2 regions of the Stenotrophomonas maltophilia group sp. vghtpe118 genome follow, and region 1 is predicted to be linked to the other one. Evidence: riboswitches for the same ligand, from Rfam matches in the RefSeq annotation. Region 1 holds a riboswitch; the other holds the start of a gene.

Region 1 (15,715 bases):
CGCACTCAGTACCCGCGCCAGCGTGCGCTACGACAGCGTGGCCTTTGAAGAGGGCGATGCGTTTCTGTTCGGCCCGGAAAGCCGTGGCCTGCCGCAGGACGTGCTCGATGCACTGCCGGATGGCCGCCGCCTGCGCCTGCCGATGCGGCCGGACAACCGCAGCCTCAATCTTTCCAACACCGTTGCGGTGGTGATGTACGAGGCGTGGCGGCAGCATGGGTTTGCCGGTGGCGCGTAGCGCCACGCGTCTCTCTTCTGCCTGATTGTTGCTGTGGCGGGCGCATGCGTTCATGGGCGTTACTTTTCTTTCCGCGCGGAAAGAAAAGTAACCAAAAGAAACGCGCCGCCGTCTGCGAGCTGGTGCTGCGCACCGGTACCCTGCGCTCCTCGGCCCGCCGGGGGACGGCGCGGAACTCGCTGCGCTCAGACACCCGCGCCTCTTCGCCCCCGCCGGACCTGCGGTGCTCGGCTCGCTTCAAGGCGGACCCGACAGCCGCGCAGTAGATCCATGCCATGCGTGGATGCGTTCCGCCTGGATCAATCAGGGGCGCGCGCCATCGCGTTGTCCGGAACGCGTGCGATTGCCCACAGAAGAAAACTCCAGGCCATCAATATCGGCATGCGCACCGCACATGCCCAAGCCCGTTGCCGTCGGGTCGATCCCGCCGGATGAGACTCTCAGTACACCTGCATGTTTCTCGATAGCCACTGTGCCTGGTTCGGACTGATGAATCAGTTTTCCGCCTTCTGGCTTCATATGCAGCACGAAGGAGCAGACGTGCTGCATCGCCTGGGTACTGTGCAGCTCAACCGTATAGCCCAGTGATTCTTCGACAATCGACAGGCTGTCCCTGAACCCATCGCGGCAACTACGTCCGCTGCCCGGTTCGGTACACGGATCGCTCGCCTGCGAATAACTGCCTGCCCATGCCCCATCCCTGTTGCCTGCCCATGCCATCTGCAGCACGGAGGCTTGGAAGAGCAGCGGGAGGCACAACAGCTGCCTCACAGCGGAATTGTTCTTCATTCAGCTTGCATCTCCGGATAGGCGTCCCTTGCCGCCCACCCTACCCGCAATGCCGGCCAGCGGCCGGCACTACCGGTGCACTCAGAACGCGTTGATGCCGGTCAGTTCGCGGCCGATCACCAGCTGGTGCACGGTCTCGGTGCCCTCGTAGGTGATCACCGATTCCAGGTTCAGCGCGTGTCGGATCGCCACGTGCTCGGTGGTGATCCCAGCCCCACCCAGCAGATCGCGACACTCGCGGGCGATGTCGATCGCCATGCGGCAGTTGTTCCATTTGGCCAGGCTGACCTGCTGCGGTTGCAGCTGGCCGGCTTCCTTCAGCCGGCCGAGCTGCAGCGCCAGCAACTGCGCGGTGGTGATCCGGCGGGCCATCTCGGCCAGCTTGATCTGCGCGCTCTGCGTGGCCGCCAGCGGACGACCAAACAGCACGCGCTCCTTGGCATAGCCCAGCGCTTCATCCAGGCAGGCAATCGCCGCACCGATCGGCCCCCAGCTGATGCCGTAACGGGCCTGGGTCAGGCAGCCCAGCGGCCCCTTCAGGCCCTTCACGTTCGGCAGGCGATGGCTGTCGGGCACGCGCACGTCATCGAAGAACAGCGCGCCGGTCAGCGACGCGCGCAGGCTCATCTTGTGCTTGATCTCCTGCGTCGTGAAGCCGGCCATGCCCTTTTCCAGCACGAAGCCCTGGATGCCGTCCTCGGTCTGTGCCCAGACGATGGCCAGGTCGGCCACCGGGCCGCTGGTGATCCACATCTTGCTGCCGCTGATGCGCCAGTCGCTGCCGTCGCGCACCGCGCGGGTCTTCATGCTGGCCGGGTCGGACCCACCGTGCGCCTCGGTCAGGCCGAAGCAGCCGATCAGTTCGCCGCGTGCCATCGCCGGCAGCCACTGCTGGCGCTGTTCCTCGCTGCCGTACGCGTAGATGGGATACATGCACAGCGAGCTCTGCACCGAAACGAAGCTGCGCAGGCCCGAATCGCCGCGCTCCAGCTCCTGGCAGATCAGGCCATAGCTGACCGCGCCGAGACCACCGCCGCCGTACTCGGTCGGCAGGGTCGCGCCCAGCAGGCCCAACGAGGCGATCTCCGGCACCAGTTCGTCGGGGAAGCGGGCCTGGTCGAAAGCATCGCCGATGATCGGCAGCACGCGCTCGTTGGTGAAGCGGGCGACGCTCTCCTGCACTGCGCGCTCTTCCTCGTTGAGCAGGGAACGGACATCGAACAGATCGTACGGATGCAAAGCCATGGCACTCACGCGCAGTCAGGACCCGGCCATTGTCGGTCATCCGGGCAGAGCGTGCCGACCAAGGTCGGCACCCACCAGAGCTGCAGCACTACGCTGCAATGCAGCAATCGTGGTGTGAACATCGCTGATCTAGCTCGATCACGCGCGTACCGGTACCCTGACACATTCAAACAACCGTTTCGCCCGTGGCCGCACGCGCGATTCCCAGGCACCGCCGGTGGCCCCGATGCCGGCCCTACCCACGAGTCATGCAATCGATGAGCGCTGAAGCCAACGCCCTGCCCCCGCGTGAAGTAATGGAATTCGACGTGGTGATCGTCGGTGCCGGCCCCGCCGGCCTGGCCACCGCGATCCGGCTGCGCCAGCGCGCGATCGAAGCCGGCCGCGAGCTGTCGGTGTGCGTGCTGGAGAAGGGTTCCGAGCCGGGCGCGCACGTGCTGTCCGGCGCGGTGATGGATCCGCGCGCGCTGACCGAGCTGTTCCCGGACTGGGCCGAGCGCGGCGCTCCGCTGAAGCAGAAGGTCACCCGCGACGAATTCCTGTTCCTCAGCGAGACCGGCGCGCGCAGCACCCCCAACGCGCTGCTGCCGGAGTGCTTCCACAACGAAGGCAACTACATCATCAGCCTGGGCGAAGTGACCCGCTGGCTGGCGCAGCAGGCCGAGGCGCTGGAGGTTGCGATCTTCCCGGGCTTCGCCGCTGCAGAAGTGCTGTACGGCGACAACGGCGAGGTGATCGGCGTGGCCACCGGCGACATGGGCATCGAGAAGGACGGCAGCATCGGTCCGGCCTTCGAGCGTGGGATGGCGCTGCACGCCAAGTACACGATCTTCGCCGAAGGTGCGCGCGGCCACCTCGGCCGCCAGCTGATCGCCCGCTACAAACTGGACGAAGGCAAGGACCCGCAGGCCTACGGCATCGGCATCAAGGAGCTGTGGCAGATCGACCCGGCCAGGCATGAGCCGGGCCTGGTGGTGCATGCGGCTGGCTGGCCGCTGGACAGCGACACCTACGGCGGCGCGTTCCTGTACCACGCCGACGGCGGCAAGGTCGCCATTGGTTACGTGGTCGGCCTGGACTACAAGAACCCGTGGCTGAGCCCGTTCGAGGAGTTCCAGCGTTTCAAGACCCATCCCTCCATCCGCAAGCACCTGGAGGGCGGCACCCGCATCGGTTACGGCGCCCGTGCGATCACCGCCGGCGGCCTGCTGTCGCTGCCGAAGACGGTGTTCCCCGGGGGCGCGCTGGTCGGCTGCGAGGCCGGCTACCTCAACGCCAGCCGCATCAAGGGCAGCCATGCCGCGATCAAGACCGGCATGCTGTGCGCCGACGCCGCGTTCGACGCGCTGGCCGCCGATCGCCAGCACGATGAACTGAGCGCCTACCCGAAGGCGTTCGAAGCCAGCTGGCTGTTCACCGAACTGCAGCAGGCCAAGAACTTCAAGCAGTGGTTCAAGAAGGGCCAGACCGTTGCCACGCTGATGACCGGCGTGGAGCAGTGGCTGCTGCCGAAGCTGGGCGTGCGCAACCCGCCGTGGACCCTGCACCGCACCCAGCCGGACCACGCCTGCCTGGAGCCGGCGTCGCAGCACACCCGCATCGCCTACCCCAAGCCCGATGGCGTGCTGACCTTCGATCGTCTCAGCTCGGTGTTCCTGAGCAGCACCAACCACGACGAGAACCAGCCCAGCCACCTGACGCTGAAGGATCCGAGCATTCCGGTGAAGGTGAACCTGGCCGAGTACGCAGGTCCCGAAGCCCGTTACTGCCCGGCCGGCGTGTACGAGTTCGTCGGCGACGCTGACAACGCGCGCCTGCAGATCAACGCGCAGAACTGCGTGCACTGCAAGACCTGCGACATCAAGGACCCGACCCAGAACATCGTCTGGGTGACCCCGCAGGGCGGCGGCGGCCCGAACTACTCGGGCATGTGATCGCCACGGGCTGCGACCACGTGTCGCAGCCCGGCCGCTCCACCGCACCGCTATCCTGCCCGCCCATGCGTGCCTCCCGCCTGCTCACCACCGTTGCCGTGGCCCTGCTTGCCACGGCCTGCCAGCGCCCGCCTGCGGCGCCGGCGACGCCCGAACAGGCCCGGCAGCAGGCCATGCAGCGCGCGTTCGAACTGTGCGCAGGCTGCCACACCGTGCAGCCTGGCGGCATCCACCGCTTCGGCCCCAACCTGCACGGCGTGATCGGCCGTCGCGCCGGCAGCCTGCCCGATTACGGCTATTCCGACGGCATGCGCCGCGCCGACATCACCTGGAGCGCGCAGACCCTGGACGCGTTCCTGCAGTCGCCCACCCACGTGGTGCCCGGCACGCGCATGTACAACGCCTTTCCCAGCGCCGAACGCCGCGCGCTGGTGATCGCCTACCTGCAACAGCAGTCGGCTCAGTGACCCAATCGCTGCAGCTGGTGCTGCAGGCGCTCCACGAACGCCGTTACAGCGGCGAACACCGGTGCCGGATCGGCCTCGGTCGCATCCTGCAGGCGCTCGACCAGCGCGTTGGCCTGCCCGGCCAGTGCGCTTGCCCCGATCGCCCCCAGACCGCCCGCCTGGCGATGCAGGTGGAGCGCCGCAGTCTCGCGGTCACCGGCCCGCACGGCGCGCTGCACCGCCGCCAGATCACTTTCACTGGCCTGCAGCAGGCTGTCGCGCAGCTGCTCGGCCACGGCGCGCGAGCCATAGCGCTGCTGCAGGGTGGCCAGATCAGGCAGCACTTCAGCGTCGTCGGCGACAGTCTCCTGCACGGGCGCATCGAACGACTGACCCTGTGCCTGCGGCAGCCAGCGCAGCAGCGCGGTGCGCAGCGTGGCCAGCGACAGCGGCTTGGCCAGCACCTCGTCCATGCCGGCCTCGCGGCAGCGGCGCGCATCGTCGTCCAGCACGCTGGCGGTCAGCGCCAGCACCGTCAGCCGCGGCTGGCCGGTACGGCCCTCGCGCTCGCGCAGCAGGCGGGTGAAACCGAAGCCGTCGAGTACCGGCATGCGGCAGTCGGTAATGACCAGATCGAAGGCCTCCGATGACAAGCGGTCCAGTGCCTGCTGGCCATCGCCCAGCAGCACATGGGGTACGCCCAGCTGCTGCAGCCGCCACGCCATCATCGCCTGGTTGGTCGGGTGATCCTCGATCACCAGCACGCGTGCCTCGCGCAGCGCCGGCGGCAGCAGCGCCGCCTGCTCCTGCTCCGCAACCAGCGCTTCAACGTCACCCCTGCCTGCCTCCACCAGCGCCAGCCGCACCTCGGCGCGGGTGCCCTCGCCCAGCGTGCTGTGCAACTCCAGCTCGCCGCCCATCATCTGCACCAGGCGCTGGCAGATGCTCAGGCCGAGGCCGGTACCACCATGGTCGCGCTGGATGTAGGCACCGGCCTGGGTGAACGGCGCAAACAGGTGCCGCAGCTGTTCCGGTGCGATCCCGGTGCCGGTGTCGGTGACGCTCAGGCACAGCGGCTGGCTGCCGTCTTCGGCGGTCGGGCCCAGTACCTCCAGCTGCAGCCGCACTTCGCCGCGTGCAGTGAACTTGATGGCATTGCTGAGCAGGTTGAACACGATCTGGCGCAGGCGCACGCCATCCACTTCGTGCGCTGCCGCCAGCTGGGGGTCGATCTGCACGTGCAGCTCCAGCCCGCGTGCACTGGCCTGCGCCGACATCAACCGGCACACGCTTTCCAGCAGGGGCCGCAGCGGTTGCGGCACCGGCTCCAGGCGCAGTGCACCCGCTTCCAGCCGCGAGTAATCGAGGATGTCGTCGAGGATCTGCCGCAGCATCTGCGCCGAATCCTCGATCACGCCGAGGATGCGCTGCTGCTCGCTGTCCAGCGGTGAGTGCGCCAGCACCTCCAGCATGCCCAGCACGCCGCTCATCGGCGTACGGATCTCGTGGCTCATCGTGGCCAGGAAACGCGATTTGGCCTCAGCGGCCTGCTCGGCGTCCGCCTTCGCCGCCGCCAGTGCATCGGCCTGCATCCGGGCTTCGCTTACATCCACCCAGTACCCGCTCCAGATCACCGCGCCTTCTTCGGCGGCGTAGGGATGGGCCTGGCTGCGCACCCAGCGCACGCCTTCCCCGTCGCTGCGCAGGCGGAACTCCAGGATCAACGGCGCGAACTGGTGCGCGGCCTGCTCGATCGAATGCAGGATGCGCGCGCGGTCCTCCTGCTCGACGCGTTCCAGCAACACCCTCGCATCCTGTTCGGCCTGCTGCCGGGTGATGCCGAACAACGCAGGCAGGTCGCCGGCGATGAACGGGAAGCTCAGCGTGCCATCGGCATCGCGGCGGGCCTGGTAGACCACCGCCGGCAGGTTGTCGGTCACCTCGGCCAGGCGCTGCTCCAGCTGGCGGCGTCCTGCCACCTCACGGCGCAGCCGCCAATGGCCCACGCCATGCACCAGCAGTGCGGTCAGCAGCACCATCAGCACGGGCACGCCCCACCGCAGCAGATTGCTCCAGTCGACCCCATTGCGGTACTCCACCGCCAGCCAGGCGCTGCGCAGCGCCTCGCGCTTGCGTGGGGTCATCTGCAGCAGCAGGCGATCGAAGGTCGTGGCCAGGGCCGCATGGCGGCGATCCACTGCCAGCGCCAGCTGGTCGTTGAAACCGGCCGGAGCCGCGACCTGCATCCGCCCCGGGAAACGGCTGCGCAGCAGGTGATCGACCACGGCAAGGTTGCCGACATAGGCATCGGCTTCACCCTCAAGCAGGCGCTGCAGCGCCTGCTCGGCACTCCGCGCAGCAATGATCCGGGCCTGCGGCGCCTGTTGCTGCACATAGCCACGCACGCGCTCCGGGTCGGACAGCAGCACGCGCTTGCCCTGCAGGTCGGCCAGGCCCAGCAGCGACTCGCCATCGCTCCTGACCACAATCACGTTCGGCACGCTGATGAAGGGCTGGCTGAACACCCAGTCCGGGCCCAGGTAGCGCGAATCAACGGGTATGCCCATCACCGCCTGCAGTTCACCGCGGCGGGCCTTCTCACGCACCTCGTACCAGTCGTGGCTGTTCTCGACCTTCAGGTTGGCACCGGCCTGCATCAGGCGCTGCAGGTACTCGCTGGCCAGGCCACTGGGCCGGCCATCCTCGCCGGTGAACGACAGGGGCGCGGCATTCGGCGCGAAACCGATCATCAGCGGCTGCTCCAGCACACGCTTCTCGGCCTGGCTCAGCGCCAGCTGCGCCGATGCCGACCAGTGCGGCGGTGACAACCAGCGTTGTGCGAGGGCATCGCGCTGGGCCTGGCTGGTCGCGGCCAGCGCCAGGTCCAGGGCTTCGGCCAGGGGTTGCTTGCTGTTGGGAATGCCGAAGTGCAACCGTTCAGGGGGCAGGTCGCTTGGCCGCAACAGCGCCACGCCCTGCAGGCGCCGGCTGGCAATCAGCTCGGTGGCGACGAAGGCATTGCCGATGTAGACGTCCGCTTTGTCGTCTCTGACCATCTGCAATGCGCTCAACGTGTCGTTTGCGACAAGCTGGCGGGCACGCGGGAATCGGGCGCGCACCTGCGGACCGGTCAGGAAGTCCTGTTCGATCACCACCCTCAGCCCATCCAGATCCGGCATGTCGGAGGCACGCAGGTCATCGGGCCGGCCCACCAGTGCGAGCGGCGCCTCACTGTAGGCGGCGGTATAGACCATGCAGCGGGTGCGGTCAGCACTGAGGCCGACATTCATCACCACGTCGATCTCGCCACGACATGCCGCATCCAGCACGGATGTCCAGTCCGGATAGCGGCGCGCCTCGACCTTCACACCGAGCTGGCGAGCAAGATGCGACAGGTAGTCCGGTCCCAGCCCGACCTGCTCGCCATCACGGAGGGACTCGAAGGGCGGCCAGCCGCTGTCATACTGCCCGACAACGATGGTCGGATGCGCCACCAGGTATTCGCGCTGCAACGGGCTGAGCGGCAGCAGGCCAGGGGCCGGCTGTGCCTGGGCCACGGGCAGCGCCAGCAGCGCCAGCAGCAGGAGCAGCCCGCGAACAGCCCACCTACGCATCTGCGTCGATCTCCTAGAATCCTGCCAGGGACCGCGATGGTCGCGGTCCGGCGTGCCCGATGGCCATACTAGAGCATGAGCTTGCGCATCATCATCGCAGACGATCACCCCGTGGTCCGTATCGGTACCCGCGCCGTCATCGAGTCGAGCGGCGTCGGCCGCGTGGTCGGCGAGGCCGACAGCGCGCAGGCGCTGATGACCCTGCTCGCCAGCCAGCCCTGTGACCTGCTGGTCACCGACTACTCCATGCCGGGCAGCCCGCAGGCCGACGGCTTCGCCATGATCGGCATGATCCGCCGCCGCCATCCCGACCTGCCCGTGCTGATGCTCAGCGTCTCCAGCAACCTGGCGATCCTGCGCATGGTGCTCGACAGCGGCGTGCTCGGCCTGGTCGACAAGAGTTCGTCGATGGACGAACTGCCACAGGCCATCCAGTCGGTCTACCGCGGCCAGCCCTACATCAGCCGCAGCCTGCGCGAACGGGTGGAGGCGGCCGGCAGCTGGCGCATGCGCGAGGGCGACGGCAAGCCGCTGTCCCCGCGCGAGGTGGAGGTGCTGCGCTTGCTCGGCACCGGCATGACGGTCAAGGAGATTTCGCTGCTGCTGCACAAGAGCGTCAGCACCATCAGCCGGCAGAAGGGCGATGCGATGCTCAAGCTGGGGCTGAAGGGCGATGCCGAATTGTTCGACTATCTGCGTGACGGGAAAATTTGAGACGCGATTCACATAATCGCACCGGCAACAATGCGAGGTCGAAGGAATCGACCGGCGCATGTCCGGCCGCCAGCCGCGTCACCGTGGAGACGCGGGCCGCCAGCGGGCAGAGCCTGGCGCTTCGCCGCGGTGCGGTGCCAGAGCGCGCCTGACGTGCTGCGGCCGCAGCAGGAGACCCCGCAGGAGCAGGCGCGGCAGGCCCAGAAAGCGATGGGCGTCGGACATGCCAACGCCTTGGCAGAGAAGGGAGGGGCCACCTCCGCGGCCCTTTTCCTTTCCGCCAGCTGAGCGGCCGCAGCCGCTTTCAGCCTTGCTTCATGCCGCCTGCCGCTAGATGAATGCGCAAGCCGCTCGGTGCACCAGGCAATGTTCCGGCAATGTTGGAACGCCAGCGTGGACATCACGGCAGCCGGGGCGCCCCGCGCCCTCCCTGCCCAGCGTGGCATGCACCTCACAGGAGAACGAACATGCTCAGTACTTCCACACTCAGCTTCCGTGGTCTGGCGATGGCCCTGGCACTGGTTGCCGGTGTCGCCGTGGCCAGCGATGCCAGCGCGATGTCGAGGAAGGACAAGCGCACCCTGGTCGGCGCCGTGGTCGGTGGCGTGGCCGGCAACCTGCTCTCCAACGGCGACCCTGCGGCCACCGTCGGCGGTGCCGTGGCCGGTGGCGCAATCGGCAATCTGACCACCTCCGACCGCCGCGACCGTCGCTATTACGACAATCGCTACTACGACAACCGCTACGACCGCCGCTACGATCGTGGCTACTACCGCAGCGGCTACTACAACCGTGGCGACGACCGCCGCTGGCAGCGCGAGCGTTACTACGACAACCGCTACTACCACGACCGCGGTCGCCATCGCGGCTGGTAAGCGGCACGGTGGCGTTACCCTGCCGATGGCAGGGACGGGCGGGTCGATGACCCGCCCGTTTGCGTTGGCCGCGCGCATGGCGTTGAATGCGCAGCCTTGGATGTGACTTTCCCCTCTCGGGCTGCGGCATGACGTCTTCCTCCCACCGCGTGCAGGGCCTCAACAACGACGAGGTCGCTGCCGACTGGCCACCGATCAGCGCGGCGGACATCGCGTGGTTGCGGCAGTGCTATCCGCAGCTGCACAGCGGCAGCCAACCGCGCTGGCACAGCCCGCGGCCGTTGTCGGCTGCCGCCATCGTCGATGGCACGCGCGGCGCGGTGTTCATCAAGCGCCATCACCACAGCGTGCGCAACGCGGCCTGCCTGGAAGAAGAACACCGCTTCATCGCCCATCTCGACGCTGCTGGCGTGCCGGTGGCACAGGTGCTGGCAGCGACCGATGGTCACACCGCGGTCGAACACGGCGAATGGACGTTTGAACTGCACGACGTCGGCGTAGGCGACGACCTGTACCGCGACGCGGTGTCGTGGTCGCTGCTGACCGACGTCGCGCAGGCCCGTGAAGCCGGACGCATGCTGGCCCAGCTGCACCGTGCTGCCGACGGCTACCGCGCGCCCCAGCGCAGCACCCATCTGCTGGTCGCGCGCGATGATCTGATCCGCGCCGACGATCCGGTGGCGGCAATCAAGGCAGGGCTGCACGAGCGCCCCGGCCTGGCCCGCTATCTCGAGCGCATTCCGTGGGAAGCGCAGCTGCAGCACGACGTGCTGCCGTGGCACACGGGCCTGGCCGAGCGCCTGCGCGACGAACCACGGCTGTGGGCGCACAACGACTGGCATGTCTCCAACCTGCTGTGGCGCGACGGGCAGGTCAGCACCGTGCTGGATTTCGGCCTGGCCTCGCCCACCAGCGCACTGTTCGACCTGGCCACCGCCATCGAGCGCAACGCCGTGGCATGGCTGGAGCTGGCGCGCGGCATGGAGGCCGTGCGCGTCGATATCGCGCTGGCGTTGCTCGATGGCTACCGCGAGGTGCTGCCGTTGTCGGCGGCACGCGTGCACCTGCTGGCCGACCTGCTGCCGATGGTGCATTTCGACTTCGCACTGTCCGAAGTGGAGTATTTCGAGGGCGTCACCGGCTCGACCGCCAATGCCGACGTGGCGTGGCAGCCCTTCATGCTTGGCCATCCGGCGTGGTTCCATGCCGCCCCGGGGCAGGCACTGCTGCAGGCCCTGCACGCCGCCGCGTGATCCGGTTGACGCAGCGTTGGAGTCAGATCCCTTTCCGCAGGAAAGGGATCTGACCCTGGGTGGCGCTCGCAAATCCGTACCATTTGTAGTGAAATGGTCACCTGAAGCGGGGGTGCCTGGATCTGCCAGGCTGAGAGAGTCCCTTGGAACCTGATCCGGTTTGCACCGGCGTAGGGAGCTTTGAGCCGCAGCCACACCCCCGTCATGGGTCAGTGCACCTGCGCGCCGTCGCTTCGTCTCCCTTGTTGTCCGAAGACGAACCGAATGAACCGCTGCCTGCGCCCCACCCTGCTCTCCCTCGCCCTCTGCGCTGCGCTGCCACTGCACGCCAGCGAGGCCGAGGCATCCCCTGATGCGGCTGCCACCGGCGCCGAGCGCTCGCCGACCGAACTGGCGGCGGTGCGCGTGCAGGCCGGCAAGCCGAAGGCCGATACCTCGCGCGTGAACGCCTTCGGTGGCGGTTCTTGGAAGGACACGCCGGCTTCGGTGAACGTGCTCGAGCGCGACTATCTCGACCGCCGCCAGCTACGTTCGCTGTCCGAGCTGGCCAGCAATGATGCCTCGCTGGGTGATGCCTACGCGCCGGTGGGCTACTACCAGAACATCGCCATCCGCGGCTTCGCCCTGGACGCCGCCACCGGCTACCGCTTCAACGGCCTGTCCATCGCCGGCGAACAGCGCCTGGCGCTGGAGAACGTGCAGTCGGTGGAGATCCTCAAGGGTGAAGCCGGCCTGGCGGCAGGGGTGATGGCGCCGGGCGGCATCATCAACTACATCGGCAAGCGCCCGGCCGAAGTGCGCACCGCCACGCTCGGCACCGATTCGGAAGGCTCGCGCTACGTCGCCATCGATGTCGGCCACTGGATCACCCCGCGCTTCGGCCTGCGCCTGAATGCCGCATGGGATTCCAGCAATTCCTACGTCGAGCATGCCGATGGCCGCCGCAACTTCTACTCGCTGGCCGCCGACTGGCTAATCGGCGAGCGCGGCAAGCTGGAAGTGGATGCCAACTACCAGACCAGCGCGCAGCGCTCGGTGTCCGGCTACCAGCTGCTGGGCGCGCGTGACCTGCCGCGCGGTGTCGACCGCGAGCATCTGCTCGGCTACCAGCCGTGGCAGCGCCCGGTGGATATCGCCAGCACCAACATCACCGCGCTGCACACCTACGACTTCAATGAGGCCTGGCAGTCGCGCGTCTCGGTCGGCCACAGCCGCTCGGTGATCGACGACAACGTCGCCTTCGCCTACGGCTGCTACTACGCCGCGCAATGTGCCGATGGCAGCGTGCCGGGCAACTACTTCGCGCCCAACGGCGACTATGACATCTACGACTACCGCAGCCCGGACGACACCCGCCAGAACCAGCAGGCCCGTGCCGAACTGCGTGGCCGCTTCGAGACCGGCAGCATCGGCCACCAGCTGACCGTCGGTGCCGACTACTTCCGCCGCACCGTGGACAGGCGCCCGAGCGTCAACGAGTACGTCGGCACCAGCAACATCCACGAGGCACCGGTGCCGGTGTTCGCGCCGTCGCCGAAGATGCCGGGCCCCTCCGCACGGCGCCTGGACAGTCGCCAGACCGCGTTCTTCGCGCTGGACCGGATCAGCTTCGGTGACGACTGGCAGTGGCTGGCCGGTGGCCGCTTCGTCCGCCTGGACGAGCGCGCCTACGACAAGCGCGGCATCCCGCAGCGGCACAGCCGCCTGTCGCGCTTCCTGCCACAGACTGCGGTGGTGTGGAAAGCCACCGACCAGCTCAACGCCTACGCCAGTTACGTGCGCGGCATTTCGCTGGGCCAGGAAGCGCCGTTCTGGACCAGCAACGCCGACACCTTCCTGCCGTCGGTACAGTCGCGCCAGCTGGAAGTGGGCGTGAAGTACGTGCCGGTCGAAGCGCTGACCCTGGGTGCGGCGGTGTTCCGCATTTCGCAGCCGTACCAGTACGCCAAGCCCGACAACAGCGATGTGGGTTACACCTTCGTCGAGGAAGGCACGCAGACCCACACCGGCCTGGAGCTGACCGCCAACGGCCAGCTGACCGATGCACTGCAGATCGTGGCCAGCGCCAGCGTGCTGCAGGCGCGCGCGCGCGATACCGGCACGCCCACCTATGAAGGCCATCAGCTGGTGAACGTGCCGAAGGTGCGTGCCAGCGTGCACGTGGCCTATGCACTGCCGTTCGTGCAGGGCCTGGATGTCACTGGCGGCTGGCGCTATGCGGGTGCCAACGTGGCGCGCGCCGACGGCGCCGTGCGCGCGCCGGACTACTCGGTGTTCGATGCCGGCCTGCGTTTCCAGCATCGCCTGCACGAGCGTGCGGTGACCTGGAACCTGTCGGTGGACAACGTGTTCAACCGCTTCTATTGGCGCGATACCGGCAGCAGCGGCGGTGACTATTACCTGTTCCCCGGCGCACCGCGACAGGCGCGCCTGTCGGTGACGTTCGCGCTGTGAGCAGCGTGATGCTCGAGTGGAGCGCCGCGCTGTGCAGCGTGCTCGGCGTCTGGCTGATGGCACGGCGCCGGTTGTCTGCATGGCCGGTGGGCCTGCTGTCGGTCACGCTTTATGGCCTGGTGTTCGCCGAGGCCAAGCTGTACTCGGACACGCTGCTGCAGGTCGCCTTCGGTGGCTTCCTGGTCTACGGCTGGCTCAACTGGCGCCAGCACGCCGCCGATGAGGGCAGCATCCGCATCGTGCCACTGGCGCGAGGCAAGCTGCTGCGCGACCTGGCCTTCGGCCTGTGCGGTGGCGTGGCGCTGGGTGCGGCCATGCACACCTTCACCGATGCCGCGCTGCCGTGGCTGGACGCGATGCTGACCGCACTGAGCCTGGTCGGCCAGTGGTGGCAGGCGCGCCGCCACGTCGCCTGCTGGTGGGTATGGATCGCCGTGGACGTAGTCTATGTGGGTGCGTACCTGTTCAAGTCGCTGCACGTAACTGCCGCGCTGTACGTGTTTTTCCTGGGCTTGGCCGTGTTCGGCCTGCGTGCATGGAGCGCGGCCGCGCGCGAACCGCAGGTGGCGCCGGTTCGTTGATGCGGATGGCCGGGCTGTGCGCTGGCCATCCACAGTAGAGCCACGCCATGCGTGGCTGAAGGGTCACCGGTAGGCCCATCCACGCATGGCGTGGATCTACCGGTCAAGCACCAGACCCAATCGCAGCGGTTGGCGCATGTCGGCCGGCGGAGCCGCCTGCAACGGCGCGGCCTGCAACGTCGCGCGCAGGTCCGCATCCACCTCGCGGTCACCCAGGCTGTCGAACTCCAGCTTCGAGATGCGGCCGTCCGCCGCAATCCACAGGCTCACCGGCAGCGGCGTGGGTGTATCCGGGTGTGCACGCAACCACTCCACCACGCGCTGCGCCTGCGGGTCCTGCTCCTGCTGCAGGCGCTGCTGCAGCTGGCCACCCACGGCGGTGGCGTAGGCCATCCAGTGCGCAGGGGCTTCGTGTGCGGACGCCGCGGCACTCCCCAGTGCCAGTGCGCCGAGCACCGCAGCCAGACGCCGCCACCAGCGGCGCATGCCGGTCCTGTTTGCTGACATGACCCTCGCCTGCCTCCTGCGCTCCCATCCAGCGCGCCATGGTCGGCGCCATAGATGACAGGCAGATGGCGGGCCGTGATGGCCCGGCGCGATCACTCGCCCAGGTCGGCCAGCACCTTGCGCGAGGGCGCGAAGAAGGTCACGCCGGTGGTGGCGGTGGAGAAGTCGAGGATGCGGTCGTGCAGCGGCGCAGGATTGCCGATGAACATGCGCTCGAGCATCTTCTCGATCACCCACAGGCGGCGCGTGTAGCCGATGAAGTAGGTGCCGTACTCGCCGCGCCCCGGGTTGGCGAACGGCATGTTGTCGCGCAGGATTTCGTGCTCGCCGTCGGCGTCTTCGATGGTGCACAGCGTCTTGTGCGATTTCTGCGCATCGGCCGGCGCATCATCCAGCTCGATGTTGTCGTGCTTGGTGCGGCCGATGATCGCCTCCTGCGCCTCGGTCTTCTGCGCGCGCCAGGCATCGAGGTTGTGCAGGTACTTCTGCACCACCACGTAGCTGCCGCCGGCATGCTCCGGGTCTTCATCGCCAACAATGGTGGCTTCCGGCAGCGACAGTCCTTCCGGGTTGGCGGTGCCGTCGACGAAGTCCAGCAGATCGCGGCCATCGAAGTAGCGGAAGCCGGCCACGTCATCGACCGCTTCCACCGCATCACCGAAGGCCATCAGCAGGTTGCGCTCGAACGCCACGATCAGGTCCATGGTACGTGCGCGGATGTGGTACAGCAGGTCACCGGGCGTGGCCACAGCGGTGTGGGTCGCGCCCTTGATCTCGCGGAACGGCTTCAGCTCGCGTGGCGGCGTGGAGCCCACCAGCGGCTGCCACACGCGATGGCCGATGGCCACGTTGCAGGTGAAGGTTCGCTCGATCTCGCGGATGGCGGTGTTCTTGATCAGGTCATCGGTGCTGGCCAGCACCTCGCGTGCCTTGGCGATCGACGCCTCGTCATCCTTCACCTTCAGCACCAGAAACGCCGCCGAATGGGTAAGCGGTGCGGTGATCTGCTGCGGCTCGTTGTCGAGCGTGTGGTTGAGGGCGGTGATCGGTGCGGGCTGGGAATTC
Region 2 (15,715 bases), 960 kb from region 1:
ACCGAAAGGCCATCGCCCATGACCTCTGCCCGATACCGCATGAAGGCCGCAGCGGCGAAGATCAGGCGATCAGCCTTCCACCGGAACCCGACCGTGTCCCGACGCCTTGCCCGCTCCCTGCTCGCCGCCGCCGTGCTGGCTGTCGTGCCTGCACTGTCCATCGCCGCCGACCGCATCACCGGCCACACCTTCGCCACCCGTTCGGAGGTGATCGCCCCGCATGCGATGGCGGCTACCTCGCAGCCGCTGGCCACCCAGATCGCGCTGGACGTGATGAAGGGCGGAGGCTCGGCAGTCGACGCGGCGATCGCGGCCAATGCCGCGCTCGGCCTGATGGAGCCGACCGGCAACGGCATCGGTGGCGACCTGTTCGCCATCGTCTGGGACCCAAAGACGCAGAGGCTCTACGGCTACAACGGCTCGGGCCGCTCGCCGAAGTCGCTCACCCTGGCTGAGTTCCAGCGCCGCGGCCTGAAGGACATCCCGGCCACCGGCCCGCTGCCGGTGTCTGTGCCCGGTGCGGTCGACGGCTGGTTCGCCCTGCACGATCGCTTCGGCCGCAAGCCGATGGCCGACAACCTGGCGCCGGCCATCCGTTACGCCCGCGAAGGGCACCCGGTGGCAGAGGTGATTGCCTACTACTGGGATCGCTCGGTGCCGAAGCTGTCGCAGTACCCGGGCTTCAAGGAGCAGTTCACGATCAACGGCCATGCTCCACGCAAGGGCGAGATGTGGAAGAACCCGAACCTGGCCAGCACCCTGCAGAAGATCGCCGACGGCGGTCGTGATGCGTTCTACAAGGGCGAGATCGCCCACACCATCGGCGATTACTTCAAGGCCAACGGCGGTTACCTGAGCTACCAGGACATGGCCGACCACCACGGAGAGTGGGTCGAACCGGTCAGCAGCAACTACCGTGGCTACGACGTGTGGGAGCTGCCACCGAACAGCCAGGGCATCGCTGCGCTGCAGATTCTCAACGTGCTGGAAGGCTACGACTTTTCAAAGATTCCGTTCGGCTCACCCGAGCACGTGCACCTGTTCGTCGAAGCGAAGAAGCTGGCCTTCGCCGACCGTGCGCGCTTCTACGCCGACATGGCATTCCAGCCGGCGCCGGTGCAGAAGCTGATCTCCAAGGAGTACGCCGCGCAGCGCCGGGCGCTGATCTCGATGGACAAGGCCTTGAAGGAAGTGCAGCCAGGCACACCGAAGCAGCTGGAGGAAGGCGACACGATCTACATGACCGTGGCCGACGCCGACGGCATGATGGTCTCGTTGATCCAGTCCAATTACCGCGGCATGGGCAGCGGCATGGCGCCGCCGGGATTGGGCTTCATCCTGCAGGACCGCGGCGAGATGTTCGTGCTGCAGAAGAACCATCCCAACGGATACGCACCGGGCAAGCGCCCCTTCCAGACGATCATTCCGGGGTTCATCACCAAGGGTGGCAAGCCGTATGCCAGCTTCGGCGTGATGGGCGGTGCGATGCAACCGCAGGGCCATGCGCAGATCGTGATGAACCTGGTGGACTTCGGCATGAACCTGCAGGAAGCCGGTGACGCACCGCGCATCCAGCATGAAGGCTCGACCGAGCCGACCGGCCAAGCCACGGCGATGACCGACGGTGGTGAAGTGAATCTGGAAACCGGCTTCCCATATGAAACAGTGCGTGCGCTGATGCGCAAGGGGCATCGCATCGTGTTCGCAGATGGGCCGTATGGCGGTTACCAGGCGATCATGCGCGATCCCGAGACCGGGGTTTACTACGGGGCTTCGGAGAGCCGAAAGGATGGGCAGGCGGCGGGGTACTGAGGTTTACCGGCCACCGGGCTGAGCCCCCTCGCGGCTGAGCGCTGGAGCAGGTTCATGCGCTGGGGCGTGCGGGTGGGAGTGTCGGGGGACGCCGTAAATACGTCCTTGTAGGCTTAGCCGCGCCATCCATGGCGCGGATACCCCCGCCACTCCCACCCGCACGCCCCCCGAAAATTTCCGTGCGCGTCAGCCACGGAAGAGAAGGAAGAAGATCAAGAGCAAAGGCAACAGCAACAGCCGCGCGCTGTGGGTTGGGGTCGGATCCGTTTTCCGAAGGAAAACGGAGCCGACCCCTTCTTGTTTTCCGATACACCTGATCCACGCATGGCGTGGATCTACTGCCGTCACTGGGAGATCGTCGGAGGCGGGGAGGGGGCAGATGGCGGGACCGTCCACGGCATGGATGCCGTGGCCGAGCCTACAGGGACGTACTTGCGGCGTGTCCCGCCATCTGCCCCCTCCCCGTCAAGCAAGCAGAAGCCCAGAGCCGCCTTGGCTTCTGCACTTGCACTTGCACTTGCACTTGCTTGAAAAAGCGGTGCAGCCGCAGGCTGCAAAACACCCTCAATCCTGATCGTGCGCGCGTGCGGCCTCGGCCTGCGTCTCCTCCTGCGCCGCCATCTCGCGTGCGATCCACGCATCGATCATGTGCCGCTGGCGCTGCGCCTGCCGTCGCTCACGCGTGTACTCCTGGTCGAGCACGCGGTACAGCGACACCATCACCAGCACCATCAGCAGCGCGAATGGCAACGCCGCAATCGTGATCATGCCCTGCAGTGCATCCAGGCCACCGGCCAGCAGCAACGCCGCTGCGATCAACGCCACCGCGATGCCCCAGGCCAGCTTGCGCTTCAACGGAGGATCGCCTGCTTCGTCAGTGGACATGCTGGCCAGAACCAGTACCGCCGAGTCGGCCGAAGTTACGAAGAAGATCATCAGCAGTACCAGTGCGATGCACGACAGCAGCAACGGCAGCGGCATGCTGTCGAACAGCGTGAACAGCACCGTCTCGTAGCCATTGCCCAGCGCCTGCACCAGGTCGGCATGGCCGAAGATCTGTGCCCACAGCGCGGTGCCGCCGAACACCGCGAACCAGAAGAAGCCCAGCAGCGTCGGCGCGAGCACTACGCCAATCACGAACTCGCGCACGCTGCGGCCGCGCGAGATGCGTGCGATGAATGAGCCCACGAACGGTGCCCACGAGATCCACCAGGCCCAGTAGAAGATTGTCCAGTCCGCCACCCAGGTGCTGCCGGAGAACGGTGACATGCGCAGGCTCATTGTCACCAGCTGGTTGAGGTAGGAGCCCAGCGTGGTGGTGAATGTATCGAAGATGAAGCCGGTCGGCCCCAGCACGAGCAGGATGGCTGCCAGCAGGGCAGCCAACGCCAGGTTGAAATTGGACAGCCACTTCACACCCCGCTCCACGCCACTGGCGGTGGACGCCATATACAGCACGAAGGCGACGGCAATGATGGTCATCTGCACTGGGACGGTAGCCTGCACGCCGAACACGCGCTCGATGCCGGCGGCGATCTGGATGGTGCCGAAGCCCAGCGTCGTCGCGACACCGATCGCGGTGGCGACCACTGCAGCGATGTTGACCACCCGACCGATCCAGCCGCGATGGTGGCGGCCGATGATCGGCTGCAGCATGTCGCTGACCAGGCCACGGCCGTTGCGGTTGAACTGGAACCAGGCCATTGCCAGCCCGATCAGCGCGTAGATGGCCCACGGGTGCAGGCCCCAGTGGAAGAATGCATAGCGCATCGAGGCGCGTGCCGCGTCCAGGCTTTGCGGAGCAAGCCCTTCCGGTGGCTTGCTGAAGTGCGAAATGGGCTCGGCGGCGCCCCAGAACACCAGGCCGATGCCCATGCCGGCGGCGAACAGCATCGACATCCAGCTGGCCCGCGAGAACTCCGGCTCGGCGTCTTCGCCGCCGATGCGCAGGTTGCCGAAGCGACCGAAGGCCAGGTACATCAGGAATACCAGGGCCAGGAACACGACCAGCAGGTACAGCCAGCCGATGCCGCGGATGAGCTCGCCGAGGATGCTCTGCACCACGGTATTGAAGGGGCCGGGTGCAATACCGGCAAGCAGCACCAGCATCAGAACCAGTGCGATGGAAACACGAAACACCATGAAGGAGCTTCTCCGATCAAGGGATTGAGGGGAGCGAGCAGAGCTTGCAGCGAAGGGCCGGCGGTATACAGCGGAACCGGGCAGGGGCCGCAGGGGCGGCAAGGGAAGCACCGGTCGCAGCGACACGATGCGCGTGCAAGTTACTGAACGGGACGTCATGATTCCGTTAACGAACGGCGATTGGGGGCAACTCCGGAGGCGGGCGGTCTATGCTCTAATGCACGCCAAGAAGCGGGGGTACCGCGGCCATGTGGCCACGGTTGAGACAGTCCCTTGGAACCTGATCCGGCTCATACCGGCGTAGGGAAGCTTTGCAATGCAGCCATTCCCGGACTCCGCCCAAGGACCGTCCGGGCGCGGTCGCAGTGCGCCGCCGCTTCGTCCCTGACCTTCCTGGACGATGCCCGATGAACGCACAGCTCTCCGCCCTGCAGCAACAGGCCCAGCAACTCTCCGAATCCGTGACCCGGCCCATTCCCGGCTCACGCAAGATCCACGTGCCCGGTTCGCGCCCGGATCTGCAGGTGCCGATGCGGGAGATCCCGTTGACCCGCACCCCGACGCTGTTCGGCGGCGAAGAGAATGCACCGGTCACGGTCTACGACACGTCCGGCCCCTACACCGATCCGGGCGTGCGTATCGATCTGTCCGCCGGCCTGCCGGCACTGCGTCGCGGCTGGGTGGAGGAACGTGGCGATACCGAGCAGCTCGAAGGCCTGAGTTCGTCGTTCGGGCGTGATCGCGAGCATGACCCGAAGCTTGATGCCGTGCGCTTCCCCGCGCGCAGCCTGCCGCGTCGTGCACGGGCAGGCGCGAACGTCACCCAGATGCACTACGCGCGCCGCGGCATCATCACCCCGGAAATGGAGTTCGTTGCCATCCGCGAGAACCAGCGGCTGGAAGCGATCCGCGATGCGGGCCTGCTGCAGCAGCATCCGGGCGAGGCGTTCGGCGCCTCGATCCAGAAGATCATCACCCCGGAGTTCGTGCGGGATGAAATCGCGCGCGGCCGCGCGGTGCTGCCCAACAACATCAACCATCCGGAAAGCGAGCCGATGATCATCGGCCGCAACTTCCTTACCAAGATCAACGCCAACATCGGCAACAGCGCCGTATCTTCCGGCATCGCCGAGGAAGTGGAAAAGCTGGTGTGGGCGATCCGTTGGGGCGGCGACACGGTGATGGATCTGTCCACCGGCAAGCACATCCATGAGACCCGTGAATGGATCATCCGCAACTCGCCGGTGGCCATTGGTACCGTGCCGATCTACCAGGCGCTGGAAAAGGTTGATGGCCGCGCCGAGGCACTGACCTGGGAAATCTTCCGCGACACCCTGATCGAGCAGGCCGAGCAGGGCGTGGACTACTTCACCATCCACGCCGGCGTGCTGCTGCGCTACGTGCCACTCACCGCCAAGCGGGTGACCGGCATCGTCAGCCGCGGGGGCTCGATCATGGCCAAGTGGTGCCTGGCGCATCACAAGGAGAATTTCCTCTACACGCATTTCGAAGAGATCTGCGAAATCATGAAGGCCTACGACGTGACCTTCTCGCTGGGCGATGGCCTGCGCCCGGGTTGCATCGCCGATGCCAACGACGCCGCGCAGTTCGGTGAGTTGGAAACGCTGGGCGAGCTGACGAAGATTGCCTGGAAGCACGACGTGCAGACCATGATCGAGGGCCCCGGCCACGTGCCGATGCAGCTGATCAAGGAGAACATGGACAAGCAGCTGCGTGAGTGCGGCGAGGCGCCGTTCTATACGCTGGGGCCGTTGACCACCGATATCGCACCGGGCTACGACCACATCACCAGCGCGATCGGCGCGGCGATGATCGGCTGGTTCGGCACGGCCATGCTCTGTTACGTGACGCCGAAGGAGCATCTCGGCCTGCCCAATCGCCAGGACGTGCGCGACGGCATCATGGCCTATCGCATTGCCGCGCATGCAGCCGACCTGGCCAAGGGCCATCCGGGCGCGCAGGTTCGCGACAACGCATTGAGCAAGGCGCGATTCGAGTTCCGCTGGGAGGACCAGTTCCATCTCGGACTGGATCCGGAAAAGGCCAAGGAATTCCACGACGAGACGCTGCCGAAGGACGCGCACAAGCTGGCCCACTTCTGTTCGATGTGCGGCCCGCACTTCTGTTCGATGAAGATCACTCAGGACGTGCGCGACTACGCAGAGGCTGGCATGAAGGAGAAGTCGCAGGAGTTCCGTGCTGGCGGGGCCGAGGTCTACCGCCAGGGGTGATGAGTAACGGCTAGGGCCGGCCACTGGCCGGCATTGCGTCGTGCACGGAACCAGAAGGAGTGCTGGCCAGCGGCCGGCACCACCGCTCATCACGCCTCTCCCGGCTATGCTCCGCGCACCACCCTGGGGAAAGGACACCATGCCTGTTGCCATGACCACCCGTTGGCTGGCCATCGCCCGCCGTCATCCTTCGGCCTGGCTGCTGGGTGCCCAGTTGATCGCGGTGCTGCTGTACCCCGCGCTGGATGACACCGCTGCCGGCCGCGCGGCGCTGGGCATGTTCGGCATGGCGGTACTGGGCCTGGCGCTGTGGGTGGTGCAGCGCAGCCCGCTGGGCACCTGGCTGGCACTGGTGCTGGCCCTCCCGTCGGTGGTGTTCTCGCTGGCCGGTGCATTGCTCGACCGCAGCGCATTGCTGACCACCGCGCAGTTGCTGGAGAGCCTGCTGTACTTCTACACGGCCGGCGCGCTGATCGCCTACATGCTCCAGGACCACAAGGTCACCCGCGACGAACTGTTCGCCGCAGGCGCGACATTCACCTTGCTTGCATGGGCATTTGCGTTCGCATTCGCGGTATGCCAGCAGTGGTACCCGGGCAGCTTCCAGGGCACCGGTGGAGGCGCGCAGCGCAGTTGGATGGAGCTGCTTTATCTCAGCTTCAGCTTGCTGTCTGGCGTCGGCTTGAGTGACGTCGTGCCGTTGCATCCACAGGCACGCGCACTGGTCATGCTGGAGCAGTTTTCCGGCGTGATGTACGTGGCTTTGGTGGTTTCGCGGCTGGTCGGATTGACCATGTTGCGGCGCATGTGAAAATGAACGCCAGATAAAAATTTCGCGCCCGATAGGGCGCGAATGATGTCGCAAATTATGTGAATGCGTCGGCGAGAGAGAGCCTGATGTCGACCACGCGATAGGCGAGGTAACTTGCATAGGCTAGTATTCGCGCGCTCGATTGTTTTTGCGGTATGCGCCGATGCTTTGTGCGGAGTCTGGCTTTTCGCTGTTCCCAGGACGGGGCGGTATCGAAGGCAAACACTGCCCGGGACCTGTCTCTACTGTGTAGCAGAAAATGAACAGCAGCGAAATCCAGCCCCCGGTATCCGATCGGATACGGATAGGAGAGTGCACCGTCACTCTGTCCTCGCGCGAAGTCGAGGTCGTCGGCGCGCGTCGCCCGCGCCGGCTGACGCCGAAGGCGCTGGGCGTGCTGCGCGTGCTGCTGCGGCAGCCGGGCCGCGTTGTCACCCGCGACGAGTTGTTCGCCGAGGTATGGCCGGACACGCTGCCGACCAACGATGTGCTGACCCAGGCCGTCACCCAGCTGCGCAAGGCGTTCAGCAACGACGACGACAACGGCCAGGCCTACATCGAAACCATCGCCAAGACAGGCTATCGGCTTCTGGTCCCGGTGCAGGTGCTGGACGATGCCGAGCCCGTGGTCGCAGGCGTCCGCGACGACGAAGGCATGACCGCGCAGCCGGTGACCACTGCTGCGTTGCCTGCGCATCCACAGGCAGCGCGCCGCCGCTGGCGCCATATCCGTCGGCGCGTGCTGCTGGTGCTGGGCGTGTTGATGCTGGCCATGCTGCTGGTGTTGACCACGCTGCTGCTGCGTCGTGCACCGGCCGGCAGCTCGCCGGTGGAGGCTGCCGTGGAGAACGGTACGCGGGTGATCGGCAGCCCGCAGCGGCCGTATCGGTTGATCACCGCGACCAGCGGCTTTGAAACCTACCCCACGCTGTCACCGGACGGTTCGCTGGTGGCCTATGAGGGCGCCAACGAGGATGGCAACGGCGGTGGCGCGATCAAGCTGCAGACCTCCGGTAACGCTCCGGCGCGCCAGTTGCTGGCGCCACCGGCCGGTGCCGTCGATCGCTTCCCGAACTGGTCGCCGGATGGTCGCGAAATCGCCTTCGCGCGGTTCTCCGCCGACGGCGGCTGCCAGGTACTGATCGCCAGCGCCACCGGTGGCGCACTGCGCCAGGCCACACGCTGCGATGGCACGGAGCTGCTCAGTTTCGACTGGACGCCAGATGGGCGTGGCCTGGTGTTCGGCAGCATGGTCGGTCGCTACGCGCACCGTGGCATCCGTGTGCTGGACCTGGCCAGTGGCCAGTGGCGCGCGCTGGCCTACAGCGTCGATGAAGATGACTTCGACTACGCACCGCGGTATTCGCCCGATGGGCAATGGCTGGTGTTCGTGCGCAACCCGCAGCTGGGTGATCTGTGGCGGGTGCCCGCTGCGGGCGGCACGCCGGAGCAGTTGACCAACGAAGCGGCAGAGCTGCGCGGCTGGGCCTGGCTGGACGATGGCCGCACCATCGTCTTCGGTCGCCGCGTCGACAGCGAGGCGCGGCTCTATTACCTGGACGTCGAGCGGCACACGTTGCGCGATGCCGGCCTGGATGATGCGCAGTGGCCAGCGGTGTCGCGACGCGGTGGCATGCTGGCGTTCGTCCACCGGCGCGCGCAGTTCGGCGTGTTCAAGGTGCCGATGCAGGGCAGCGGCACGCCCGAGCGACTGTTCGCCTCCAGTGGCCGCGATGGGCAGCCGATGGCAGCGCCTGATGGCCGCCAGCTGGTCTTCACCTCCGATCGTTCCGGCAGCTTCGCCCTGTGGTGGGCGGACATGCAGCGACCGGATTCGCTGCGTCCCATCGAAGGGCTGCGGCCGGAAGCGCGGCAGGCGCCTGACTGGTCGGCCGACAGCCGGCAGTTGCTCGTGGTTGGCCGCGATGCGCATGGGCGCACGGTGCTCTATGAAATCGCGCCACGCGATGAACGCCTGCAACCCTTGCCGGTTCCGGCCGAACAGCCGTTGCAGGCGCTGTATGGCGCCTCGCCGCAGCAGCTGTTTGTGGTCGAGCGCGATGCCGACCAGCGCACGCGGTTGAGCCTGTTCGATCGCAGCGTCCAGCCCTGGCGCCGATTGGCCAGCATCGATGGGGTGTCCCAGGCGCGCTTTGACCGGAGCAGTGGCCGCGTGTTGTTCACCCGCTTGGCCGCCGGTGGCCTGTGGTCGGCGGATGCCGCGTTGTCCCCGGCCAGCGTGCAGCAGATCAGCGATGACCGGCCCAGCCGCTGGCGATACCGGGCCTGGACCGTGACCGGCAACAGCGGCATCGGCTACCTCGGTACCTCGACCACGTGTGGCACCACCTTCGTGCGCATCCAGCCCGGCCGCGAGGAGCCGGAACGTTGCCTGGACGCAGAACGGCTCAGCGCCGGCAACGGGCTCAGTGCCAGCGCCGACGGAAAGGACCTGTTCGTGGCGATGGCGGTCAGCGATGGCGCTGACATCGGCGTGATGCGGTTGCCCGAACGCCCGCCTGCACTGTTCCCCGCATTCTCCAAGTTGTTGTTGTTCAAGGGAAATGGGCCTTCGTAATTTCTTCGTCGGGATCTCGTCGCGAATTCGTGGCGATCTCGTCGGACCTTCCTGACGCAGTGCCGCCTGATTTGGCAAAACGGAGTCCTGTACTAGGCAAATCCGTGGTGCCCCCATGCGTCAACTCTCGCTGGCCGATCGCGGCCAAACTGTTTCCCTGGACCGGTCGCTCGACGACGTCGCACCGACCTGCCTGGGCGTGGCCCGGCTGGGCAGCCTGCAGACCGCCGGCTCCAGCTTCACTGTCTGGATGCAGGTGCGTGGCAGCTCGTGGGTCGAGGCCAAGGAAGGGCGCTTCCGCCTGCGCCAGGGCGAGTGGATCGCCTTCGAGAAGGAATCGCGGCCGCTGGTGCAGGCCGGTCGCAACGGGTTGTGCGTCGGCCTGAACCTGAACATCGAAGCGCTTCGCGTGCTGACCGAGATGGCCGACTGCGGCCTGTATGCAGGTCGTGGCCGGATGAACCGTACTGATGCCCGCGTGGCGCTGCGCCTGTGGCGCGATGCGCTGGCCAGCGGCCAGCCGGCGCAGGCCCTGCGCCCGCTGCTGCTGCACCTCGCGGGCCTGCAGCGTGGCCTGGCCGACAACGTGCAGCGCTGCCCGGGCCGCTCGCGCAGCCGCAAGCGCCAGGTGTTCGGCCGCATGCAGCGCGCGCGCCTCTATCTGGAAGGCAACAGCCACCGGGTGGTGCGCATCGGCGAACTGGCCGAGCTGACCAACTTCTCCAGCTGGTACCTGTCCAAGACCTTCCAGAGCCTGTACGAGGAAAGCCCGCAGTCGCTTTCGGCACGACTGCGCCTCGAACGCGCCGCTGATCTGCTGCGCGACACCGACATGATGGTGGGCGAGGTCGCTGCCGCCAGCGGTTTCGACAACTGCTGCAGCTTCGCGCGTGCGTTCCGCGCCCGCTACGGCCAGTCCGCATCGCGCTTCAGGGAGAACGGCGGCTTGCTCCCGCCACAATCCGCAAAGTCTCCGGTTGGTTCGCGCAAATACAGCGCTGCAACGCAATCGTAACGTGCTGGGGTGTTTTAACACGCTGCTAACACGTACCTTGGAGAGATAGATGAACGTTCGTAATCCCGCAGTGCGGTTCGGCTTGCTGCCGGCCGGCATTGCGCTGGCGCTGGCGCCGGCCTTTGCTTCGGCGCAGGAAGCAAAGGGCACCACCGACCTGGACCGCATTTCGGTCACCGGCTCGCGCATCCGCGGCGCCTCGGTGGAAACCCAGCAGCCGATCCTGACGATGACCCGCGAATCCCTGGAAAAGCAGGGCTTCTCGAGCGTCGCCGACGTGCTGAACAACCTGACCTCGGCCGGCTCCCCGGCCATCTCGCGTTCGGAGTCGCTGGCTTCGGGCGAGAACGTGGGCGGCTACTACGTCGACATCCGCAACCTGGGCGCCCAGCGCACCCTGGTGCTGATGAACGGCAAGCGTCTGGGCGCAACCACTGCGGGCTACCAGGATCTGAGCCAGATCCCGATGTCGGCCGTTGAGCGCATCGAAATCCTGAAGGACGGCGCCTCGTCGATCTACGGCTCTGACGCCATCGCCGGCGTGGTCAACGTGATCACCCGCAAGAACTTCGACGGCGGCGAAGCCAACGTCTACGTCGGCCAGTACGGCAAGGGCGACGGCGACACCGAAACCTATTCGATGACCCTCGGTGCCCGCGGCGAACGCGGCAGCCTGACCCTGTCGGCCGAGTACTCGAAGCAGGATCCGGTGTGGGCCAAGGACCGCTGGTACAGCCGCGACGGCTCGCTGGGTCCGAACTCGACCTCGGCCACCTGGAGCCCGATCAGCCAGAACGGCAGCTGGTGCAACCCGACCCAGGTCAACTGCGGCGACTCCAAGCAGGCTGTCTGGAAGACCCTGAACGCCGGCGGCAACCCGAAGAACCCGAATGACTACCATGTCATTACGCCGGACGAATTCGCCAACTCCAACGAGCAGATGACCCTGCTGACCGGTGTGAAGCGCAAGTCGGTCTACATCAACGGCACGTACGACTTCACCGATTCGATCAGCCTGAACACCGACGTGCTCTACAACGAGCGCCAGACGTTCCAGCAGATCGCCGGCTACCCGTTCCAGTCCAACTCCTTCGGCACCCCGCTGGAGGGTTCGAGCGCCTTCAACCCGGTCGGCCAGGACGTCAGCTTCCGTCGCCGCCTGTGGGAAGTACCGCGTACCACTGACAGCCAGCTCAAGACCCTGCGCTTCGCTCCGACCCTGACCGGCTTCTTCGAGCTGGGCGGCAAGACCTTCGACTGGGACGTCGGCGCGCTGTGGAACCGCAACGAGTCGATCAAGAGCAACCGCGGCGACATGAGCCTGATCGCTGCAGGCCAGGCCCTGGGCCCGTCGTTCATCGATGCCGGCGGCGTTGCACGCTGCGGCACCTCGGCCAAGCCGATCCTGGGCGACTGCCGCCCGTGGAACCCGCTGCTGCCGTACGGCGTTGATGGCCAGGGTTCGCTGGCGAACCAGGAGCTGCAGGACTTCCTGTTCCCGACCTTCACCACCCGCGGCGTCACCAAGACCACCAGCTTCACCGCCAACCTGTCCGGTTCCATCGTGACCCTGCCGGCCGGCGACCTGGGCTTCGCGCTGGGTGTCGAGCACCGCAAGGAAGAAGGCAATTACGTGCCGGACGCCTTCGCGCAGTCGGGCCAGTCCACCGGCCTGGGCCAGAAGCCGACCCGCGGCCAGTACGATCTGAACGAGGTCTACCTCGAACTGAACGTGCCGCTGCTGGCCGACATGGCCTTCGCCAAGGAACTGACCCTGAACGTTGCCAGCCGTTACTCGGACTACAGCAACTTCGGTGGCACCACCAACAGCAAGTTCGGCCTGACCTGGCGTCCGCTGGATGAACTGCTGGTCCGCGGCACCTACGCCGAGGGCTTCCGCGCTCCGACCATCAGCGACCTGTACGGTGGCCTGAGCTCGAGCTTCGAGTCGTACATCGATCCGTGCGGCGTGAACGCCCCGGGCAGCGTTGCCGGCAATGCCGCGTGCACCGCCGCTGGCGCTCCGGCCAACTATGTGCAGCTGGGCCAGGGCAACCTGCCGTGCTCGACCCTGCCGTGCCAGTCGGGTGACCAGTTCGTCTCGGGTGCCAACCCGAACCTGAAGCCGGAAACCTCCAAGAGCACCACTTTCGGCCTGGTGTGGAGCCCGCGCTGGGTGCAGGGCCTGGACGTCTCGCTGGATTGGTACAAGTACGAAATCAGCGACATGATCATCGCTGACAGCGTCGACCGCATCCTGCGTGACTGCTACGTGCTGGGCAACTCCGAGCGTTGCTCGAGCGTGACCCGTGCGGCTGACGGCCACGTCAGTGCGATCACCTACGGCACCGCCAACCTCGGCAAGATGGAAACCGAAGGTTACGACCTGGGCATCAAGTACCGCCTGCCGGAACTGGCCATCGGTCAGTTCAGCATCGACTGGACCACCAGCTACACCGCCAAGTACGACGAGCAGGGCCAGAACAGCGCGGGTGACAACATCATGATCGGCCGCGTCGGCGAGCCGGGCCTGTTCCGCGTGCGTTCGAACCTGGGCGTCAACTGGCAGTACGGCGATTTCGGTGTGAACTACACCGCGCGCTACTACTCCGGCATGAAGGAAAGCTGCATCTCGCTGGCTGATGGCTGGTGCGATGCGCCGAACCACATGGCCAATGGCGAAACCGATCCGCTGCGTCACACCGGCTCCAACACCTTCCACGACCTGCAGGTCAGCTGGAAGGCACCGTGGGATGCGACGATCGCCCTGGGCGCGAACAATGTGTTCGACCACAAGGGTCCGCTGCAGTACTCGGCTCCGAACTCGGCGTTCGCCTACTACGGCGGCTTCGATGTGGGTCGCTTCCTGTACATGAAGTACACCCAGCGCTTCTGATCCATCGAAGTGCGGTAGCAACACGAGGAGGGCGGACCGCTAGGTCCGCCCTCTTTTTTGTAGGGGAATTCCGGAAACTGTTGGAAGGTGAGCGCAGTCACGGTCCCGTCGTGTCGTAATCGACACAGTCAGGAGGTCCAATACCGGACGCTCGCATGTGGAGAGGGGTATGAAGAACACGTTGCTGCGCCAGGCATCGGCGGCTGCATTGATCTATGCAACGCTGGTGGGCGCGGTGTTCGCGCAGGGCCTCGGTGTCTGTGGTGGCGGGCTCTATTGCGAAGAGTTCCGCCAGCAGTGCCTGGCCAGTGGCAAGTCACCGGTCATCTGCGAGTCGCAGTACCGGCGTTGCGTGCAGGATGCCTGCGGTACCCGCTGACATGGAAAGGGCGCACCGTGTGGGTGCGCCCTCTGTCGTCCGGACATCATCCAGCACGCTCAGGCGTCGCTGGGCACCAGTCCCATCAGTGCATTGGCGTGCTCGCGCCATTGCGGAAGTTTGTTCAGCACGCCTGCACGCTGCAGGTAGTCCTCGTCCACTGGATCGCCATTGACCAGCGCCAGGGCCACGTGCACCGCGCCGGTCACCCAGAAGCTGCGGGTGTTGGCGCGCTGCGGCTGCAGGTGGAAGGCCACCGCTTCGATGATCGGCATCGGCAGGCCCCACAGGCCCAGCAGGTAGGCGCCGGCCTCGGCATGGCCTGGGCGGGTATCGCCGGCCAGCGCGGGCTCGCTGCGCTCGTTGCGCACGCCGGGCAGCAGCAGGCCGATGTCGGCCAGCAGTGCGGCGGTCGCCCCCAGTTCGGCGCTGGACTCGGGCAGCAGGCGTGCGGCCAGCCGGGAGGCGAGCAGGGCGCGCTGCTGCAGTGAGTTGCGCTCGGCAGCCGACAGCGTCGGCGCGGAGAACACTTCGCTGGCCAGCACCAGGTCACGCAGCGTGGCCAGGCCCAGCCGGGTGACCGCAGTGCGCAGGTCGGCAATGGTGCGGCCCTGGCTGAAGAAAGCCGAGTTCGACAGCTGCAGCACCTTGGCCGCGATGGCCGGATCGGCGGCGACCAGCTTGGCCACATCGGCACTGTCGGTATCGTCGTCATGTTCCAGGGCCTGGGTCAGGCTCAGGTACAGGTGCGGTGGCGATGGCAGTTTCTCGATACGGCCGATGGCATCGCGCAGGCGCGGGCTGTCCAGCACTTCGCGCAGTTCTTCCAGGCTGGTCAATGCCTCCAGCAGCACTTCCGGCGCCAGCGGCAGCGGCAGGAAGCGGTGGGCGACACCGATCAGGCGCGCCGGCGGCGGGCGGTTGCCATGGTGTGCATCGACCAGCGCGATGCGGATGGTTTCCGGGCGCAGTGTCCGGATCTGGCCCAGCAGCGTGGTGGCATTGAGATCGGGCAACTGCGGGCAGACGATCACCGCGTCCACGCCCTGCGTGGCCACCGCGGTCATCGCGGTCTGGCCATCGGCGGCGGTCAGCGGCTGCCAGTCTTCCCCAAGATCGGCAATGAATTCGGTCAGCTCAGCCGGCAGGCTGGCTGCATCCCCAACAAGCAGAATACGCACGACACGTTCCCCTGGCTGTCTCGACGATGGATGTCGATGACGTGTGAAGTGACGCAATTTACCTAATACGGCAGCAAGAGTGATGTGCCGTCGTCATGAAACGTGACCCGCATCGCTCCGGCAGGGTATCGCCGGAGCGATGCGGTTCAGGCTCAGGCCTTGCTGTCGAGATGGCGCTGGTGCGCCTCGATCAGGATCTGCTTGGCCTCAGCGGCGCCACCCCAACCGTCCAGCTTGACCCACTTGCCCTTCTCTAGGTCCTTGTAATGCTCGAAGAAGTGGCCAATGCGCTCCAGCCAGTGGCTCGAGACCTGGGCGATGTCTTCGACGTGGGCGTAGCCGCTGAAGATCTTTGAGACCGGCACGGCCAGGATCTTCTCGTCGCTGCCTGCCTCATCGCTCATCTTCAGCACGCCGACCGGACGGCAGCGCACGACCGAGCCCGGCACCAGCGGCAGCGGCAGCACCACCAGCACGTCGGCCGGATCGCCGTCGCCACACAGGGTGCTCGGCACGTAGCCGTAGTTGCACGGATAGCGCATCGGGGTGGACAGGATGCGGTCGACGAAGATCGCGCCGGTTTCCTTGTCCACTTCGTACTTCACCGGTTCCGAGTCCTTCGGGATCTCGATGATGACGTTGATTTCTT

Evidence for each region. A riboswitch is a leader RNA that binds a small molecule or an ion and turns the genes downstream of it on or off. The one in region 1 is predicted to bind thiamine pyrophosphate.
Region 2: another riboswitch for thiamine pyrophosphate. It lies ahead of thiC (phosphomethylpyrimidine synthase ThiC); the one in region 1 lies ahead of ACUDTM_RS13385 (TonB-dependent receptor).

The regions. Positions count from the first base shown of each region.
Region 1 is NZ_CP199672.1:2,933,662-2,949,376, reverse strand. It holds gene ACUDTM_RS13430 (tRNA (cytidine(34)-2'-O)-methyltransferase) at 1-238, shown strand, start outside; gene ACUDTM_RS13425 (hypothetical protein) at 542-1,027, opposite strand; gene ACUDTM_RS13420 (acyl-CoA dehydrogenase family protein) at 1,109-2,272, opposite strand; gene ACUDTM_RS13415 (electron transfer flavoprotein-ubiquinone oxidoreductase) at 2,530-4,206, shown strand; gene ACUDTM_RS13410 (c-type cytochrome) at 4,272-4,673, shown strand; gene ACUDTM_RS13405 (ATP-binding protein) at 4,667-8,266, opposite strand; gene ACUDTM_RS13400 (response regulator transcription factor) at 8,342-8,980, shown strand; gene ACUDTM_RS13395 (glycine zipper 2TM domain-containing protein) at 9,448-9,855, shown strand; gene ACUDTM_RS13390 (phosphotransferase enzyme family protein) at 9,984-11,108, shown strand; TPP riboswitch at 11,207-11,302, shown strand; gene ACUDTM_RS13385 (TonB-dependent receptor) at 11,373-13,562, shown strand; gene pnuC (nicotinamide riboside transporter PnuC) at 13,571-14,143, shown strand; gene ACUDTM_RS13375 (hypothetical protein) at 14,240-14,650, opposite strand; gene ACUDTM_RS13370 (Dyp-type peroxidase) at 14,743-15,715, opposite strand, start outside.
Region 2 is NZ_CP199672.1:1,968,664-1,984,378, reverse strand. It holds gene ggt (gamma-glutamyltransferase) at 94-1,812, shown strand; gene ACUDTM_RS09135 (BCCT family transporter) at 2,377-3,954, opposite strand; TPP riboswitch at 4,178-4,279, shown strand; gene thiC (phosphomethylpyrimidine synthase ThiC) at 4,362-6,206, shown strand; gene ACUDTM_RS09125 (ion channel) at 6,346-7,017, shown strand; gene ACUDTM_RS09120 (winged helix-turn-helix domain-containing protein) at 7,277-9,595, shown strand; gene ACUDTM_RS09115 (helix-turn-helix transcriptional regulator) at 9,711-10,610, shown strand; gene ACUDTM_RS09110 (TonB-dependent receptor) at 10,660-13,506, shown strand; gene ACUDTM_RS09105 (hypothetical protein) at 13,676-13,885, shown strand; gene ACUDTM_RS09100 (HDOD domain-containing protein) at 13,945-15,066, opposite strand; gene ppa (inorganic diphosphatase) at 15,219-15,715, opposite strand, start outside.